Regions from separate parts of the Sphingomonas sp. BK481 genome, predicted to be linked through region 2. Evidence: riboswitches for the same ligand, from Rfam matches in the RefSeq annotation. Region 2 holds a riboswitch; each other region holds the start of a gene.

Region 1 (5,331 bases), on a different contig from region 2:
GGGCTGTGCGGCGGCTATCAGATGCTCGGCCGCAGCATCGCCGATCCGGACGGGCTGGAGGGTCCCGCCGGTATCGCCCCCGGGCTCGGCCTGCTCGACGTGGCGACGATCCTGTCCCCCGCCAAGACGCTCGAGCGCGTCGCCGGCACCGCGATCGGCGCACGGTTCGACGGCTATGAAATCCATATCGGCGAAACCACCGGCCCCGACACCGCGCGCGCGCTCACGACCCGCGACGATGGCCGCCGCGACGGCGCGGTCAGTCCCGACGGGCTCGTCTCTGGCAGCTATGTCCACGGCCTGCTCGGCCTCGCGGATCAGCGCCGCGCCTGGCTCGGCCGGCTCGGGGTCGACGCGGTCGGGCCCGACCATGGCGCGTCGATCGACGCCGCGCTCGATGCGATTGCGGAAACGCTCGAACGTCATCTTGATATCGACGCGCTGATCGCAGTGTCGAAGCTCGCGGGGTCAGACGCGGCCGGCAATGGCAATCGCGACTAGCATCCCGGTCTCGACGAATTCGATCCCCGCGCCGTGGCAATCCCCCGATACGCCGCCGACCCGCCGGACCAGCCACCAGCCGAATACCGCGATCAGTGCAGGGGCCCCTGCAACGGCATGCACAGGCACCCCTAAACACCCTGTTACGCACCCCCAAAAGACCAGATCGTGCACCCTGATCTTCCCTGCCACCATCCCTCCCAGCCCGCCCTCGCGGAGCAGCGGCACCCACCGCGCCCAGCATAACGGGCCGATCCGCGCGAGCATCGGGACGAGGATCACGACCGCCCATCCCTGACTCGAAACTGCATGCAATAATACAAGCTTTGCAATGAGTTGCAGCGTGGTCATCACAACGCCGAAGCTACCGATATGCGGATCCGCCATCACCGTTAGCAGCCTGTCGCGATTGCCGTGCGCGGCACCCAGCCCGTCCGCCAGATCTGCCAGCCCATCCAGGTGCAAAGCGCCTGTAATCGCTACCCAAATTACCAGCGCAGCGAGCGCGCCGGTCCACGGATCGACCAGCGCGCCGACCCACCCCGCCGCCGCCACGACCACCCCGATGCACGCCCCGACGACCGGATACCACCGGATCGCGGATGCAAAATCCTCAGCGTCTGCAGCAACTTGCGGCATCGGCACGCGCGTCAGGAAGCCGAATGCGACGATCAGCCGCTTCAAGAAACCGGATCCGTCTGCAGCCCCACGATCTGCGCCGTCCGGTCCGGCCAGATCCGTAGCGTAATCAACGCCGCATAGGGCAAATCGAATGCCCAGAGCTCCCGCAACCCGAACCCGCACAGTGATTTCAGTGCCGCACGGATCGCCCCGCCATGTGTCACGATCAATGAGGTTTCGGGGGTAAGGTCTTCTATCGCATCGGTAGTTCTTGCGACAAGATCGCTCCACCGTTCCCCACCCGGTGGCGGTGCGCCATCCGGATCGTCCCAGAACCGCTGCAACGCCGCAGAGTCGATCTCCGCCGCAGCCAGCCCGTCCCAATCCCCAAAATCCAGCTCCCGCCACCGCGCATCGGTCGTCGGAGCGAGCCCCCGCTCCCGCCCGATCGCATCCGCAATAGCCTGCGATCGCATGAGATCAGAAGAGACTAGCGTGTTGAAATGCAGTGACTTTGCCCTCGCCAAACAGGCCGCCATCCCCTCCGCCGTGACCGGACTATCGGTCCGCCCCAGCATCCGCCCGGTCAGTTCAGGCGCACCATGCCGCAACAGGTGGAGCAGGAACGCCCCACTCACGCCACCGACACCCCCGCCTCGGCAAACGTCGCCATCCCATCATGCGCCGCCAACGCCGACCGGATCACTCCCACCGCAACCGCCGCCCCGCTTCCCTCCCCCAGCCGCATCCCAAGTCTCAGTAAAGGCTCGAGTTTCAGCGCTTGAAGCAATCGCTCATGCCCCGGCTCGGCCGAACAATGCCCGGCAATGCAGTGCGCTGTAATGCCAGGATACGCCGCCGCGATCGGTGCGATCGCCGCCGACGAAATATATCCGTCGAGCACCACCGGCACCCCGGCCAGCCGCGCCGCCACCACCGCGCCAGCGATCGCGACGATTTCACGCCCCCCCACCCGCCGCAATGTCTCGAAAGGCGTACGCGGGGAATCAGCATGACGCACAATCCCCGCCTCGACGACCGCAATTTTCCGCGCGATTCCCGCCACATCAACCCCCGTCCCCGGCCCAACCCAGTCCGCGGCGGTTCCGCCGTAACTACGCAGACACAGTGCTGCGGCCGACGTAGAATTCCCGATCCCCATCTCACCCACGACGAGTATGTCGAGTCCCGGCACGACGACGTCGGCACCGATGTTGAGTGCGGCGAGACACGCGGCTTCGTCCATCGCCGGCCCCGTCGTGAAATCCGCCGTGGGGGTTTCCAGATCGATGTCAGCGATGACGAGTTCGAGCCCGACGGCATCCGCCAGCGCATTGATCGCCGCGCCCGCGTGGCGGAAATTCTCGACCATCTGTGCGGTTACGGAAATCGGGAAGGCGCTGACCCCGTGCACCGCAACGCCGTGATTTCCGGCGAAAATCGCCGCTCGCGCACGCTCGAACCGCGGCCGCTCGCGCCCCTGCCAGCCCGCCATGAAGACCGCGAGGTCTTCAAGTCGGCCGAGCGATCCTGGCGGCTTGGTCAATTGCCCCTGCCGCAGCGATGCCGCAGCCCGCGCGGCTTCGTCTGCCTCAGGAAGGGCCTCCAGCGCCGCGTCGAACGCTGCGACCGTGGGGAACAGCGTCACTGCGCGACATAGCCCGCGGGGGGCGTCCGGGTGATGAAATGCCCCTTGATCCCCGCAGGCCACTGCCGAAACGGCACCTGCCCCTCCGCACTCTCCGCATGCAGCACGGCATAATCGAGGATCGCGCGCGCAGCCTCCTCATCCGGGGTAAAGCGCCCCAGAACATAGCCGATCTTCGCGGGCCCGCGGACATGGATGGTGCAGAAATCCTGACAGGCGAACAGGCACGGCATCGCCTGGACCGCAATCCCGGCATAGCGCGGATCACTCGCCTGGACCGTCTGCAACGCCGCGACGAGTCTCGCACCGCCGCGCATGCCCTCGGCATCGTCCTTCGCATCGGTGGACGCGCGGCAGGTGCTGCAGGCGACGACGGCCGCACCGTCTTCGGCGGGAACCAGTAGATTCGGCATTGAAACCCCATGACATACGCGCCCGCGGCACAGGCCGCAGGCTGGTTATGTCGTCGCGCGGGTTTACCCCCGTCCGCTCGGCGCACCCTGGCCGGACGAAAGACGACTGCGACAGGCAGGTCTCCTGGCTCACGGGTCACAGCCCTTCGCGCCGCCTTCTCGGGACCGGGATCCCAATGGCATGATGGCACGATGGCTCGCCGCTTACAGTTGCAGGGGCAGCCGGGGTTCTCCCGTTCCCTTTTCATCCCCGTCGCCGGGGAACCTGTCGCGGTCGGAGGGATAGGCCGGGCGAGCGGCCCGGGTCAATCGCCCTGCGCGCTGTCACGCGTCAGCGGTACCACGACCGGTACGCCCTCGATCGATCCGAACCACGCCCTAACGCCATAGGTCTCACGCAGTCGAGCCGGCGTCAGCACTGCCGAAGGCGCGCCGTCGGCGACGAGCCGGCCCGCGTCTAGCACGAGGATGCGATCGCAATAGCGTGCGGCCAGCCCCAGATCATGCAGTACGGCGATCACCAGGACGCCGCGCGCGGCCTGCGCCCGCAGGATCTCCATGACTGCGATCTGATGCGCGGGATCGAGCGACGCGAGCGGCTCGTCGACGATCAGCGCCGGCGCCTCCACCGCGAGCGCCCGTGCCAGCAGGACCCGAGCCCGCTCGCCCCCCGAAATCTCGGTCGCGACACGCGCCGCAAGCGTGGTCACGTCCGCCGCCGCCATCGCACGGGCAATCGCATCACGATCCTGCTGAGAAATGCGCGACAACGGTGCGAGATGGGGCAACCGGCCCAACGCGACGAGACGCTCGACGCTCAGCGGCCAATGAAGACTTTGACCCTGCGGCAGATACGCGACCGTCTGCGCAATCTCACGTCGCGAGCGTTCCGCCAGCGGAACGCCGTCGAGCAGGATCGCCCCCGTAGCGGGAACCAGCCCGAGCAACGCCTGGACCAGCGTCGATTTGCCCGCCCCATTGGGGCCGACGATCCCGATGAGCGCGCCGCCTTCTGCCGCGAAGGTGACGTCGTCGACCACGACCCGCCCTGCGCGGGAGACGCTTAGGCAGTTCGCGGCGAGGGTTACCACAGCCGGCGCTCGCGCATGAGGTGAACCAGGAACACCGGCACGCCGAGAAACGCGGTGACGACCCCGAGCTTAAGTTCGTTCGACGTCGGGATCACCCGGACCAGCACGTCGGCAAAGGTAAGCAATGCGGCCCCGCCCAGTGCGGAGGGGAGCAGGATCGCCGATGGCGAACGATCGGTCATCGGCCGGACGAGATGCGGGACGATCAGGCCGATGAACCCGATCGCGCCCGATACCGCGACCGCCCCGCCGACCCCGATCGCCACCCCGACCAGCATCCGCATGCGCGTCCGGCCCAGATCGACGCCGAGCGCACGTGCGCCATCCTCGCCGAGCGTCAGCGCGTCGAGCGCATGGCCGTCCGAGGCGACCAGCACCGTGCCGATTGCGATACAGGGCAGCGCCAGCGTGACATGGCTGAACGACCGGTCTTCGAGCGACCCGAGCAACCAGGTCATGATCTCCATCGCCGCAAACGGGTTCGGGGACAGGTTGAGCGCAAGACTGACCCCCGCGACGGCCAGCGTTCCAACCGCGATCCCCGCGAGGATCAGGGACAAGGCGCTTTGCGACCCGGCCGCCAGCACGAACAGCAACCCCAGCGCCGCGAACGCCCCGGCGATCGCCACGATCGGCAGCATCGCCGGATGAAGCTCCGCCAGCCCGAAATACAGCGCGATCACCGCGCCCAGCGATGCCCCGTTCGACGCGCCCAGCACCGATGGCTCGGCCAGCGGGTTGCGCAGGAACCCCTGCAGTGCTGCACCGGAAAGCCCCAGCATCGCGCCGACCGCGAGCCCGAGGATCGCGCGCGGCAGACGGAGTTCGAACAGGATCGCGCGTTCGATCGGATCGCCCTGCCCGCTGAGCGCCCGCACGACATGCACGAGCGGGATCGCCGCACTCCCCACCGCGACCGACGCAGCGCCGGCCAACAGCGCAAGCAGCGCGAGGCCACCGACCAATCGCGCACGCGTCACGCGTTCCATAGTGCCAGATCCCACCGCATCGATTTCCGCCTAGCGCATAAGCGGCCGCTGCGGCAGGGTTTTGCGCA
Region 2 (5,331 bases):
TAGACCCGCGCACCGACGGCAGCGCCGACGAACGGGTTCCAGTCACCGGGCTCGTCGCGTAGCGCCAGCGCGCGCACCGCCTGCCCGAACATCTGGCCGAGCGCGGGAAACGCATCGCGGAACAGCCCCGACACGCGCAGCGTCACGTCGATCCGCGGCCGGTCGAGCCTCGCCAGCGGCAGGATCTCGACCCCCGTGACCCGGTCCGACGCATGATCCCAGACCGGCTCCGCGCCGAGCAGGTGGAGCGCCATCGCGAATTCCTCGCCTGCGGTCCGCATCGTCGCCGACGCCCACAGGTCGACGACCAGCGCGCGCGGATAGTCGCCCTCGTCCTGCAGATGCCGGCGGACCAGTTCGTCGGCCAGCCGCACGCCCTGCGCATGCGCCGCGCGCGACGGCACCGCGCGCGCGTCGGTCGCATACAGGTTGCGCCCGGTCGGCAGGACGTCGCTGCGTCCGCGCCACGGCGACCCCGACGGCCCCGCCGCGATCCGCCTGCCCCGCAACGCGCTCAGCAGCCCGTCGCGCTCGGCCTCGCCCTGTTCGCCGCGACCATAGACGTGCAGCCCGTCGCCGAACTGGCTCTCCTTCACGTCGCACACGAACGTGTCGATCCGCGTGATCGCCTCCGCCTGGCTCGCCGCCTCGTCGAGCCGCAGCGTCGCCGCCAGCCCGGTCGCGCGCGCCTCGTCGGCGATGTCGCGCTGCAATCGGTCGCGGCGCGCGGGGTCGAGCCCGTCGGCTGTTGAAAACTCGTCGAGCAAAGATTCGAGCCGCCCCAGGCCCGCGCCGCTGCGCGTCGTCGCGGCCGGCGGCGGGACGTGGCCGATCGTCACCGCGCCGATCCGCCGCCGTGCCTGCGCCGCCTCGCCCGGATCGTTGACGATGAACGGATAGAGCACCGGCATCGCCCCGGTCAGCGCCTCGGGCCAGCATTCCCCCGACAGCGCGACCGCCTTGCCCGGCAGCCATTCGAGCGTCCCGTGCGCGCCGACATGGATCAGCGCATCGGTCCCGCGCGCGTGCAGCCACAGATAGAAGGCGACATAGGCGTGGCAGGGACAGCGCGACAGGTCGTGATACTCCCCGACCCGCGCCGCACTGCGCCCGCGTTCGGGCTGGAGCGCTATCACCACGCGCCCCCGCTCGACGCCCGCGAACTGGAACGCGCCGTCGATACAGGCCGGATCGTCCTCGGGCGCGCCCCAGCTTTCCTTGAGCGCATCGCGCAACACGGCCGGCAGGCCCCCAAGTGCCGCACGATACGCCGCGACCGGCCACGCGATCCGCCCCGTCGCCAGCGCCCCGGCCAGCGCTTCGGGCGCCGCGCCGCCGGTCGCGTAACCCGCCGCCGCCAGGTCCTCGACGATCGCCTCGGCGGATGCCAGCGCGTCGAGCCCGACCGCATGCGCCATCTGATAGTCCTTGCCCGGATAGGTCGACAGCACGACCGCGGGCCGCTGGTCAGCGACCGGCCGCTCCGCCAGCCGCACCCACGCGGTGACGCGCGCGACGATCGCCGCGATCCGCTCGGGGTCAGCCCGGTGCTCGCGCCGAGCATAGCCGAGAGCGTCGTCGCGGACGCCGTCCTCCTTGAAACTCGCGACGCCTGCGAACAGCCGTCCGTCGACCTCGGGCAGGACGACGTGCATCGCCAGGTCGGCGGGGGACAACCCGCGCGTCGATCCCGCCCAGGCGGCACGGTCCGACGTCGCCAGCGCGACCTGGAACACCGGCACACCTGCTCCGTCGAGCGGCGATGTGTCGTCAACGCCGCGGCCCGAAAAGGCGGTCGCGTTGACGATCGCCGCCGGGGCGAGCGCGACGACCCAGCGCTTGAGCCACCCCGCGACGCCCGGCGCCTTCAACGACGGCGCGAACAGCCCGACGACGTCGAACCCCGCCCCACTCAGCCCGGCATGCAGCGCCTCGACCGGGTCGAGATCGGCAGCGGTCAGGTAGGAGCGGTAGAAGATCAGCAGGATCCGCGGCCGCGTCGCGGTCATCGCGAACGCCGCCGGGCACGTCACCCCGTCGCGCGGCTGCCAGCCGCCGACCTCTGGGACCGTCTTCACCCCCGCGACCGGCCCGGCATAGAGCCCCGCCGCCAGCGCCATCTGCGCCAGCGCGGCCTGCGCCGCGACCGCGCCGCCATCGTCGCACAGCGCGGCGAGCCGGCGCAGCGTCGACACCGGCACCGTCGACGCCGCATCGAGCCGCGCGTCGATCCGCCCGTCGGCCGGCAGCACCGCCAGCGCGATCCCCCACGCCCGCGCCAGCGTCTCGACCTGCTGCAACCCATAGGACCAGTAGGACCGCCCGCCGATCAGCCGGATCACGATCCCCTTCGCCCCACCGCTCCCGCTCAGCGTCCGCTCGACATAGGTATCGACCGACAGCGGATGCGCGAGCGCGGACAGGTTGGCGAGCCGGAGCGACGGCAGCGGGCTTCCACTCGCCGCCGCACGCCGCCACCCGGCCGCGAACGCGCCGAGATCCCCGTCCGAAAAGGACAGGACGACGAGATCCGCCGGGCTCTGCGCCAGGTCCTGCGGGACCGCGCTTTCCTCCAGCCCGTGGCTTTCGCGGAAGACGACGTGCATCGCCGTCAGCCCTGAAGCGCGGCCCGGATCCTTGCAGGGTCGATCCGGTCATGCTCGGCGATCACCACCAGCCGCGTCTGCCGCGCCTCGTCGGCGCGCCACGGCCGGTCATATTGCGTCCGCACCCGCGCCCCGACCGCCTGCACCAGCAGCCGCATCGGCTTGCCCGTCACCGCGGCATAGCCCTTCACGCGCAGGATGTCCGCGTCGCGCGCCAGCGTCTCGATCCGCGCGGCGAGCGCCGCCGGGTCCGCGATCTCGCCGAGTTCGACGATCATGCTGTCGAAATCGTCATGCTCGTGATCGTCAGCGCCATCATGATGCGACGGCCGCGCCGCGATGTCGTCCTCCGCAGCCGCGTTCAGCCCCAGCACGACGCGCGGATCGATCACCCCGTCGGTCAGCGCGATCACCGGCAGCACGCGCGCGGACTCCGCCGCGATCACCGCGCGCGCCGCGGTGACCCCCGCCTCGCCCGCCAGATCCGCCTTGGTCAGCAGTACCAGATCCGCACAGGCGAGCTGGTCCTCGAACACCTCGGCAAGCGGCGTCTCGTGATCGACGCTCGGATCGGCGCTGCGCTGCGCCTCGATCGCGGCGAGATCGGGCGCGAACCGTCCCGCGGCGACCGCTTCCGCATCGGCCAGCGCGATCACCCCGTCGACCGTGATCCGCGACCGGATCGCGGGCCAGTCGAACGCCTTGAGCAACGGCTTGGGCAAAGCGAGCCCCGACGTCTCGATCAGGATATGGTCGGGCCGCGGGTCGAGCGCGAGCAAAGTCTCGACGGTCGGGATGAAATCGTCCGCGACGGTGCAGCAGATGCAGCCATTGGCGAGCTCGACGACATTCTCGGCCGGGCAATCGGGGATCGCGCAGCCCTTCAATATGTCGCCGTCGATGCCGAGCGTGCCGAATTCGTTGACGATCACCGCGAGCCGCCGGCCACCGGCATTCCGGATCAGGTGGCTGATCAGCGTGGTCTTGCCCGCGCCGAGGAACCCGGTGACGATGGTGACGGGAATCTTGGCCAGGCTCGGCTGGGGGTCGGTCATGCGATACTCTCCGGGCGTCGGAACGACAGCCACGGACGGACGCACGCCCGCAGCCACACGCGCGCACGACCTGACGGCCGCACGCGTTCGTCGCTCAGACGGAGTACCGTGCCGCGACCATCCCCTGGATCAAGGCAAGAGCGACCATGACGCTGGCAGGTCTCCTGGCTCGCGGGTCGAAGCTCGATGCACGCCTTCCCAGGTCCCGTGACCCAGTGGCTGCCCCCGCATCGGGGGCCTGTGCGTCTCGCTCACCGCTTACAGTTGCAGGGACAGCCGCGGCATTGGGAGGCAAAGCTCCCGCACCGCATTCCCATTCAAGCCCCGAAGGGCACCGGCGCGATCTGTTGAGGTTCGGTAAAACCAAACCTCGGGGTTGGGTTTAGAGGAGTTTCGTGACTGTGCCAATGCACCTGACCTCCGTCATTCTGACGAAAGTCAGGATCCAGGGCCACGCATGATCCGGTGATTGGCTCTGGGCGCCGGGTCGAGCCGGGGATGACGACGCTGCTCGTTACCCCCGCACCACCTCGATCTCGTCGAACCGCTTCCACCGGTAGATCGCGAAACTCAGCACCCAGCACGCCACGAACAGCGCGATGATCGCAAAGCCCAGCCCGTTGAAATTCTCGCCCAGCGCCGAAGCAACGTCCCACACGCCCCCGCTCAGGCCGAGCTTCGACGCCAGCAGCGCGAGCGTCTCGATCCCGCCGATCGCGATCGCGACGATCGCCGAGATCAGCGTGATCGTGATGTTGTAATAGAGCTTGCGGATCGGCTTCACGAACGCCCATTCATACGCGCCGAGCATCACCACCCCGTCGGCACTGTCGACTAGTGCCATGCCCGTCGCGAACAGCACCGGCAGCACCAGCACCGTGCCGATCGACAGCCCGTCCGCCGCCTGGCTTGCAGACAGGCCGAGGATCGCGACTTCGGTCGCGGTGTCGAACCCCAGCCCGAACAGGAACCCGAGCGGCGCCATGTGCCAGCTGCGCGTGACCAGCCGGAACATCGGCCGGAACAGCCGCGCGAGCAGCCCGCGATTGCCGAGCAGCAGGTCGAGATCCTCCTCGACATAGCGCCCCCCGCCGCGGACATGGCCGAAGGTCCGCCACACCGATCGCAGGATGATCAGGTTCATCGCCGCGATCGTGAACAGGAACAGCGCGGAGATCAGTGTCGCGATCACCCCGCCCGCCTGCTTGAACGCCTCGAACTGCGCCAGCGCACTCGCGGTCAGCGCGATCGCGACCGCGGCGATCAGGACGATCCCCGAATGGCCGACCGCGAACCAGAAGCCGACCCCGATCGGCCGCTGCCCGTCCTGCATCAGCTTGCGCGTCACATTGTCGATCGCCGCGATATGATCCGCATCGACCGCGTGGCGCAGCCCCAGCCCCCAGGCGAGCATCGCGGTACCCAGCATCAGCGGTTGCGCCTGGAACAGCGCGAACGCCCATCCCCAGGCGGCGATGTTGGCCGCAACCAGCATCGCGAACATCCAGCCGATCCGGTGTCGCGTCGAACGACCGGCGGTCCGCCCGGTCATAATCTTGGTCATTGGTACATCCCCGGCGTCCGACGAGGACGGGGGCCTGCCGCGAACGACCGGGACGCGCGCCGACCGGACGCCCTGAGCGGCCGGCATGCGTCGCCGATGCGGCCCC
Region 3 (5,331 bases), on a different contig from region 2:
CGCGCGAGAGCTATCTGGTCGGAGAACGGATCATCGCCGCCGCGCTCGCCACCGGCGCTGAGGCAATTCATCCGGGGTACGGGTTCCTGTCCGAGAATGCGGACTTCGCGCAGGCCGTGCTCGACGCAGGGATCCTGTGGGTAGGCCCCGATCCCGACAGCATCCGCACGATGGGGCTGAAGGATGCCGCGAAGCAGCGGATGATGGCGGCCGGCGTTCCGGTGACACCGGGCTATCTGGGGGAGGACCAGTCGCCCGATCGGCTCCAACGCGAGGCGGATGCCATCGGCTACCCCGTCCTGATCAAGGCCGTTGCGGGCGGCGGCGGCAAGGGTATGCGCCGCGTCGATGCGTCCGCCGACTTTGCCGACGCGCTCGCTTCGTGCCAGCGCGAAGCCTCCGCGTCGTTCGGTAATACCGACGTGCTGATCGAGAAATATATTCTGTCGCCGCGGCATATCGAGGTGCAGGTGTTCGGCGATCGGCAAGGCAACGTCGTCCATTTGTTCGAACGTGACTGTTCGTTGCAGCGCCGGCATCAGAAGGTGATCGAGGAGGCTCCGGCCCCCGGCATGGATGATGCGACGCGCGCGGCGATCTGCGCGGCGGCGGTGCGCGCGGCACAGGCCGTGAACTATATTGGCGCGGGTACGATCGAGTTCATCGCCGATGCGAGCGAAGGCCTGCGCGCCGATCGGATCTGGTTCATGGAAATGAACACCCGGTTGCAGGTCGAGCATCCCGTCACCGAGGAAATCACCGGACAGGATCTGGTCGAATGGCAGCTGCGGATTGCCAGCGGCGAGGCGTTGCCGCTGCAGCAGCATGATCTTGCGATCCGCGGCTGGGCGATCGAGGCGCGGCTCTATGCGGAGGATCCCACCAAGGGGTTCCTGCCGTCGATCGGGCGGCTCGAGGCGTTCGATTTGGGTGATGCGACGCGGGTCGATACGGGTGTCGAACAGGGGGCGGACATCTCGCCCTATTACGACCCGATGATCGCCAAGGTGATTGCCTGGGGCGACACGCGTGAAGCCGCGCGTGAGACGTTGGCGGAGGCGCTGGACAAGGCGGTCGTCTGGCCGGTCCGGTCGAATGCGGGGTTTCTCGTCCAGGCACTCGATCACCCGGATTTCGTCGCCGCAACGCTAGATACCGGGCTGATTGCGCGCGAGGGGGCGGCGCTGATGCCCCCGGCGCAGCCCAGCGAGGAAGCACTGATCGACGCCGCGCGTACGCTCGTACGCGCCGAGCCGATGGCGGGTTTTCGTCTCAACGCGGCCCCTTTGAAGGCCGCGCGGTTCCTGCTCGACGACGACGCGGTGACGATCGATCTCGACGGTCGCGGCATCGATGCACCGGTCGATGCCACCCTCGTTTCCGATGCCGGGCAGACCTGGCAGTTGCGGCCTTGGCGTGCGTCTGGCGCGGCGATGGGGGCGGCAGCGGACGGCGCTATCTTGTCACCGATGCCGGGACGGATCATCGCGGTCGACGTGGCGGCCGGGGACCGTGTCGCAAAGGGGCAGAAGCTCGTGACGCTGGAGGCGATGAAGATGGAGCATTCGCTCGTCGCGCCGTTCGACGGGACGGTTGCCGAACTGACCGCGATCGAAGGCGGGCAGGTGAGCGATGGCATGGTGCTCGCGCGTATCGAGAAGGATGACTGATGGCCGGCCGCTATTTCGACCGATGGGCAGTCGGCGACCGGATCGTCCATGAGATCCGCCGCACCGTCACGGAGACGGACAACCTCCTGTTTTCGACGATGACGCACAATCCGCAGCCGCTGCACCTCGATGCGGAGGCGGCGAAGGCGAGTGAATTCGGCCAGATCCTCGTCAACGGCACCTTCACCTTCGCGCTGATGGTCGGCCTGTCGGTCAGCGACACGACGCTCGGGACGCTCGTCGCCAATCTCGGTTACGACAAGCTCGTGCATCCGAAACCCGTCTTCATCGGCGACACGATGCGCGCCGAGACCGAGGTCGCCGAGCTTAAGCCCAGCCGGTCACGCCCGAACGCCGGGATCGTCACATTCATGCACCAGCTGATCAACCAGCGTGACGAGATCGTCTGTCAGTGCCTCCGCTCGGCACTGCTGCTGCGGACGCCGGCATGAGGTTGCGCTCGCTGCTGTTCGTGCCCGCAGACCGGCCCGAGCGTTTTGCGAAGGCCGCGGCGAGCGGGGCGGATGCCATCATCCTCGATCTGGAGGACTCGGTCGCGCTGTCCCGCAAGGCCGTTGCCCGCGAGGCGGTCCGGGCCACGTTGCAGGACCACACCGACGTCGTGCGGATGGTGCGGATCAATCCCGTCGACTCCGGGTGGCTGGACGACGATCTCGCTGCCGCGAGGGACGCCGATGCGATCATGCTGCCCAAGGCGACGGGACCCGCGACCGTCCTCGCGCTGGTCGAGGCTTATGGCGATGACTGTCCGCCGATCCTGCCAATCGCGACCGAAGTGCCCGCCGCGATCTTCACACTGGGCGAATATGCGCGGGTCAACGACCGGTTATGTGGCCTGACCTGGGGCGCAGAGGACCTGCCCGCGGCGATCGGCGCGGCGACCAGTCGTGAGGACGACGGGTCCTATACCGAACCCTATAAGCTCGTCCGATCGCTGCTGCTGTTCGGCGCGCATGCGGCGGACGTCGCGGCGATCGAGACGGTCTATCCTGCAATCGCGGACATTTACGGGCTGGCAGCCTATGCCGCGCGCGGCAGCCGTGACGGCTTTACCGGCATGATGGCGATTCATCCGTCGCAAGTCGCCACGATCAACGCCGCGTTCACGCCGGATGCGGCGACCGTTGCACATGCGCACGCCGTCGTCGCTGCGTTTGCAGCGGCTCCCGAGGCGGGCGCGCTGCAGCTTGATGGGCGGATGATCGATGCGCCGCACTTACGTCAGGCGCGGGCGATCCTCGCGCGACTCTAGGCCCATTGGCGGCAGGAATTTTCTGCGCTACCGTCGCCCTGCGAAACCGGTGAAGGCCGGGGTCGCAGATCGCGTCGGTGCCCCTCGGGGCTTCAAAGGGAATGCGGTGCGGGAGGCGGTCCTCCTCATGCCGCGGCTGTCCCTGCAACTGTAAGCGGTGAGTGCGGTGCGCATGTCCCTTCATCATGGGGGGGCGACCACTAGGCCTGAGCGTAAGCGCAGGGCTCGGGAAGGTCGCGTACCGGGCGTCGACCCGTGAGCCAGGAGACCTGCCGGCGCTCGGTCGCTCTTGCCATGGTCCAGGGGATGACCGCGGCACGGTACTCCGTCTGAGCGACGAACCATGCGGCGGGGGCCGCATCGGCGCGCGTGGCGGGTGCGGTTCGGCGTACACCCCAAGCGTTGCGCCGGCTGTCCGTGGCATCGGACGGCAGGCCCCGGCCGGTCGCTCGTGACGCCGGGGGTATCGTTTCATGACCAGAGTTTTCGTTTCGCTTGCGGCGCTCGCGACCGCCACGGCCTTTGCATCGCCGACCGCGGCCGAGCCCGATCCGGTTACTGCGGCGACGGGCGAGGCGGCAGCGGGCGCCGCCGAGCTGGTGATCACCGCATCGCGATCGGGGGACGCGGTTCCCGCCGATCAGCTCGGAGCGTCGGTGACGGTGCTCGACGCCGCCACGCTCGACCAGCGGCAGACCCGGATCGTGTCCGACGTGCTGCGCGACGTCCCCGGACTGGCGGTCAGCCGGACCGGCGCGGTCGGGGGGACGACGCAGGTCCGGATCCGCGGATCGGAGGGCAATCACGTGCTCGTGCTGATCGACGGGATCGAAGTGTCCGATCCCTATCAGGGCGAATATGACTTCGGCACGCTGATTGCCGACGAGGCGGCACGGGTCGAGGTGCTGCGCGGCCAGCAATCGGCGCTGTACGGGTCCGACGCGATCGGCGGCGTCATTCAGTATCTCACGCTCAGCGGCGCGGAAGCCCCGGGCGTATCGCTGCGGGCCGAGGGGGGATCGTTCGGCACGTTTTCGGGCGGCGCGCGGGTCGCAGGCGTATCGGGCAATCTGGATTACGCGCTGTCGAGCTCGACCTACCTCACCGACGGCACGCCGACCGCACGGGGCGGATCGCGCGACATCGGCGCGAAGAGCGTCGGCGCGACGGGCAAGCTCAGCTGGTCGCCGATCGACACGCTGAAGGTCACGGGCGTCGCGCGCTACAGCTATACCGACGCCGACAGCAACGACACCGCGTTGAGCGGCCCGCAGTTCGGCACGATCGTCGATACGCCCGGCGCGCGGAGCACGGTCGAGGCCTATTACGGGCTGGTTCGCGCCGAACTCGCGCTGGCGGATGGCCGCTGGACGAATGCGCTCAGCGGCCAGTTTGCCGATACGACACGCCGGGCGCTGGCCGACGATGCCTTGAGCTTTGGCAACAAGGGACGACGGTACAAGGGATCGTTCGAAAGCGCCTTCCGGTTCGGCACCGATCGCATCCGGCATCGGCTGACCGCCGCAGTCGATGTCGAGCGTGAGGAATTCCAGACGCTTAGTCAGGTCCCTTCGGAGTTCGTCTTCACAGGGCGGCGGCACACCGACAATGTCGGGATCGTCGGACAGTATGACGTCGTGATCGACGACGCGCTCGCGATCGGCGGTTCGGTGCGGCGCGACGAGAATAACCGGTTCGACGACACCACCACCTACCGCGCGCAGGCGAGCTATCGCTTTGCGACCGGAACGCGGGTGCGCGGCGCCTACGGGACGGGCGTGAAGAACCCCGGCTACTTCGATCTCTTCGGCTATTCGGACGGTCGTTATATCGGCAACCCCAACCTCAAGCCGGAAAAGTCAAAGGGGTGGGAAGCCGGGGTCGAACAGGCTTTCGGGGGGGATCGTGCGACGATCGGCGCGACCTATTTCGACAGTCGGCTGACGAACGAGATCTTTACCACCTATCCCGCCCCCGACTTCGTCGCGACGCCCGGCAACCGCGATACGCGATCGACGCAGCACGGCGTCGAGGTGTTTGCCACAGCGCAGCCGATTGCGCAGTTGCGCTTCGACCTCGCCTATACCTATCTGAAGGCGCGCGAGGACGGGGGCGTGGAGATCCGGCGCCCCAGCCATATCGGCAGCATCAACATGACTGCGTTCAGTCGCGACGAGCGCGCCTCGGCAACGCTCACCGTCCGGTATAATGGCCGGCAGCAGGACGATGCCTATACCGATCCGAGCTATGTCCCTGTCCGCGTCTCGCTCCAGGAATATGTCCTCGTCAACCTGAACGCGGCGTACAAGCTGACGTCCCGGCTATCGGTCTTCGGTCGGGTCGAAAACCTCTTCGACGAGCGGTACGAGGAGGTGTTCAGCTATGTCG

The links. Region 2 has a riboswitch for cobalamin ahead of cobW (cobalamin biosynthesis protein CobW). Riboswitches for the same ligand answer to the same signal wherever they lie in the genome.
Region 1: linked by a shared signal. The riboswitch ahead of FHY04_RS04770 (DUF1636 domain-containing protein) and the one ahead of cobW (cobalamin biosynthesis protein CobW) in region 2 are both predicted to bind cobalamin.
Region 3: linked by a shared signal. The riboswitch ahead of FHY04_RS04795 (TonB-dependent siderophore receptor) and the one ahead of cobW (cobalamin biosynthesis protein CobW) in region 2 are both predicted to bind cobalamin.

What each region holds. Positions count from the first base shown of each region.
Region 1 covers NZ_JACIAP010000002.1:179,650-184,980, forward strand. Annotated here, with positions in the region: gene FHY04_RS04750 (cobyric acid synthase) at 1-501, shown strand, start outside; gene cobS (adenosylcobinamide-GDP ribazoletransferase) at 469-1,185, opposite strand; gene FHY04_RS04760 (histidine phosphatase family protein) at 1,182-1,760, opposite strand; gene cobT (nicotinate-nucleotide--dimethylbenzimidazole phosphoribosyltransferase) at 1,757-2,770, opposite strand; gene FHY04_RS04770 (DUF1636 domain-containing protein) at 2,767-3,183, opposite strand; cobalamin riboswitch at 3,280-3,467, opposite strand; gene FHY04_RS04775 (ABC transporter ATP-binding protein) at 3,489-4,274, opposite strand; gene FHY04_RS04780 (iron ABC transporter permease) at 4,268-5,263, opposite strand; gene FHY04_RS04785 (ABC transporter substrate-binding protein) at 5,331-5,331, shown strand, end outside.
Region 2 covers NZ_JACIAP010000004.1:217,872-223,202, forward strand. Annotated here, with positions in the region: gene cobN (cobaltochelatase subunit CobN) at 1-2,606, opposite strand, end outside; gene cobW (cobalamin biosynthesis protein CobW) at 2,612-3,661, opposite strand; cobalamin riboswitch at 3,798-4,015, opposite strand; gene FHY04_RS10130 (HoxN/HupN/NixA family nickel/cobalt transporter) at 4,176-5,165, opposite strand.
Region 3 covers NZ_JACIAP010000002.1:186,468-191,798, reverse strand. Annotated here, with positions in the region: gene FHY04_RS04810 (biotin carboxylase N-terminal domain-containing protein) at 1-1,670, shown strand, start outside; gene FHY04_RS04805 (MaoC family dehydratase) at 1,670-2,122, shown strand; gene FHY04_RS04800 (CoA ester lyase) at 2,119-2,943, shown strand; cobalamin riboswitch at 3,002-3,235, shown strand; gene FHY04_RS04795 (TonB-dependent siderophore receptor) at 3,417-5,331, shown strand, end outside.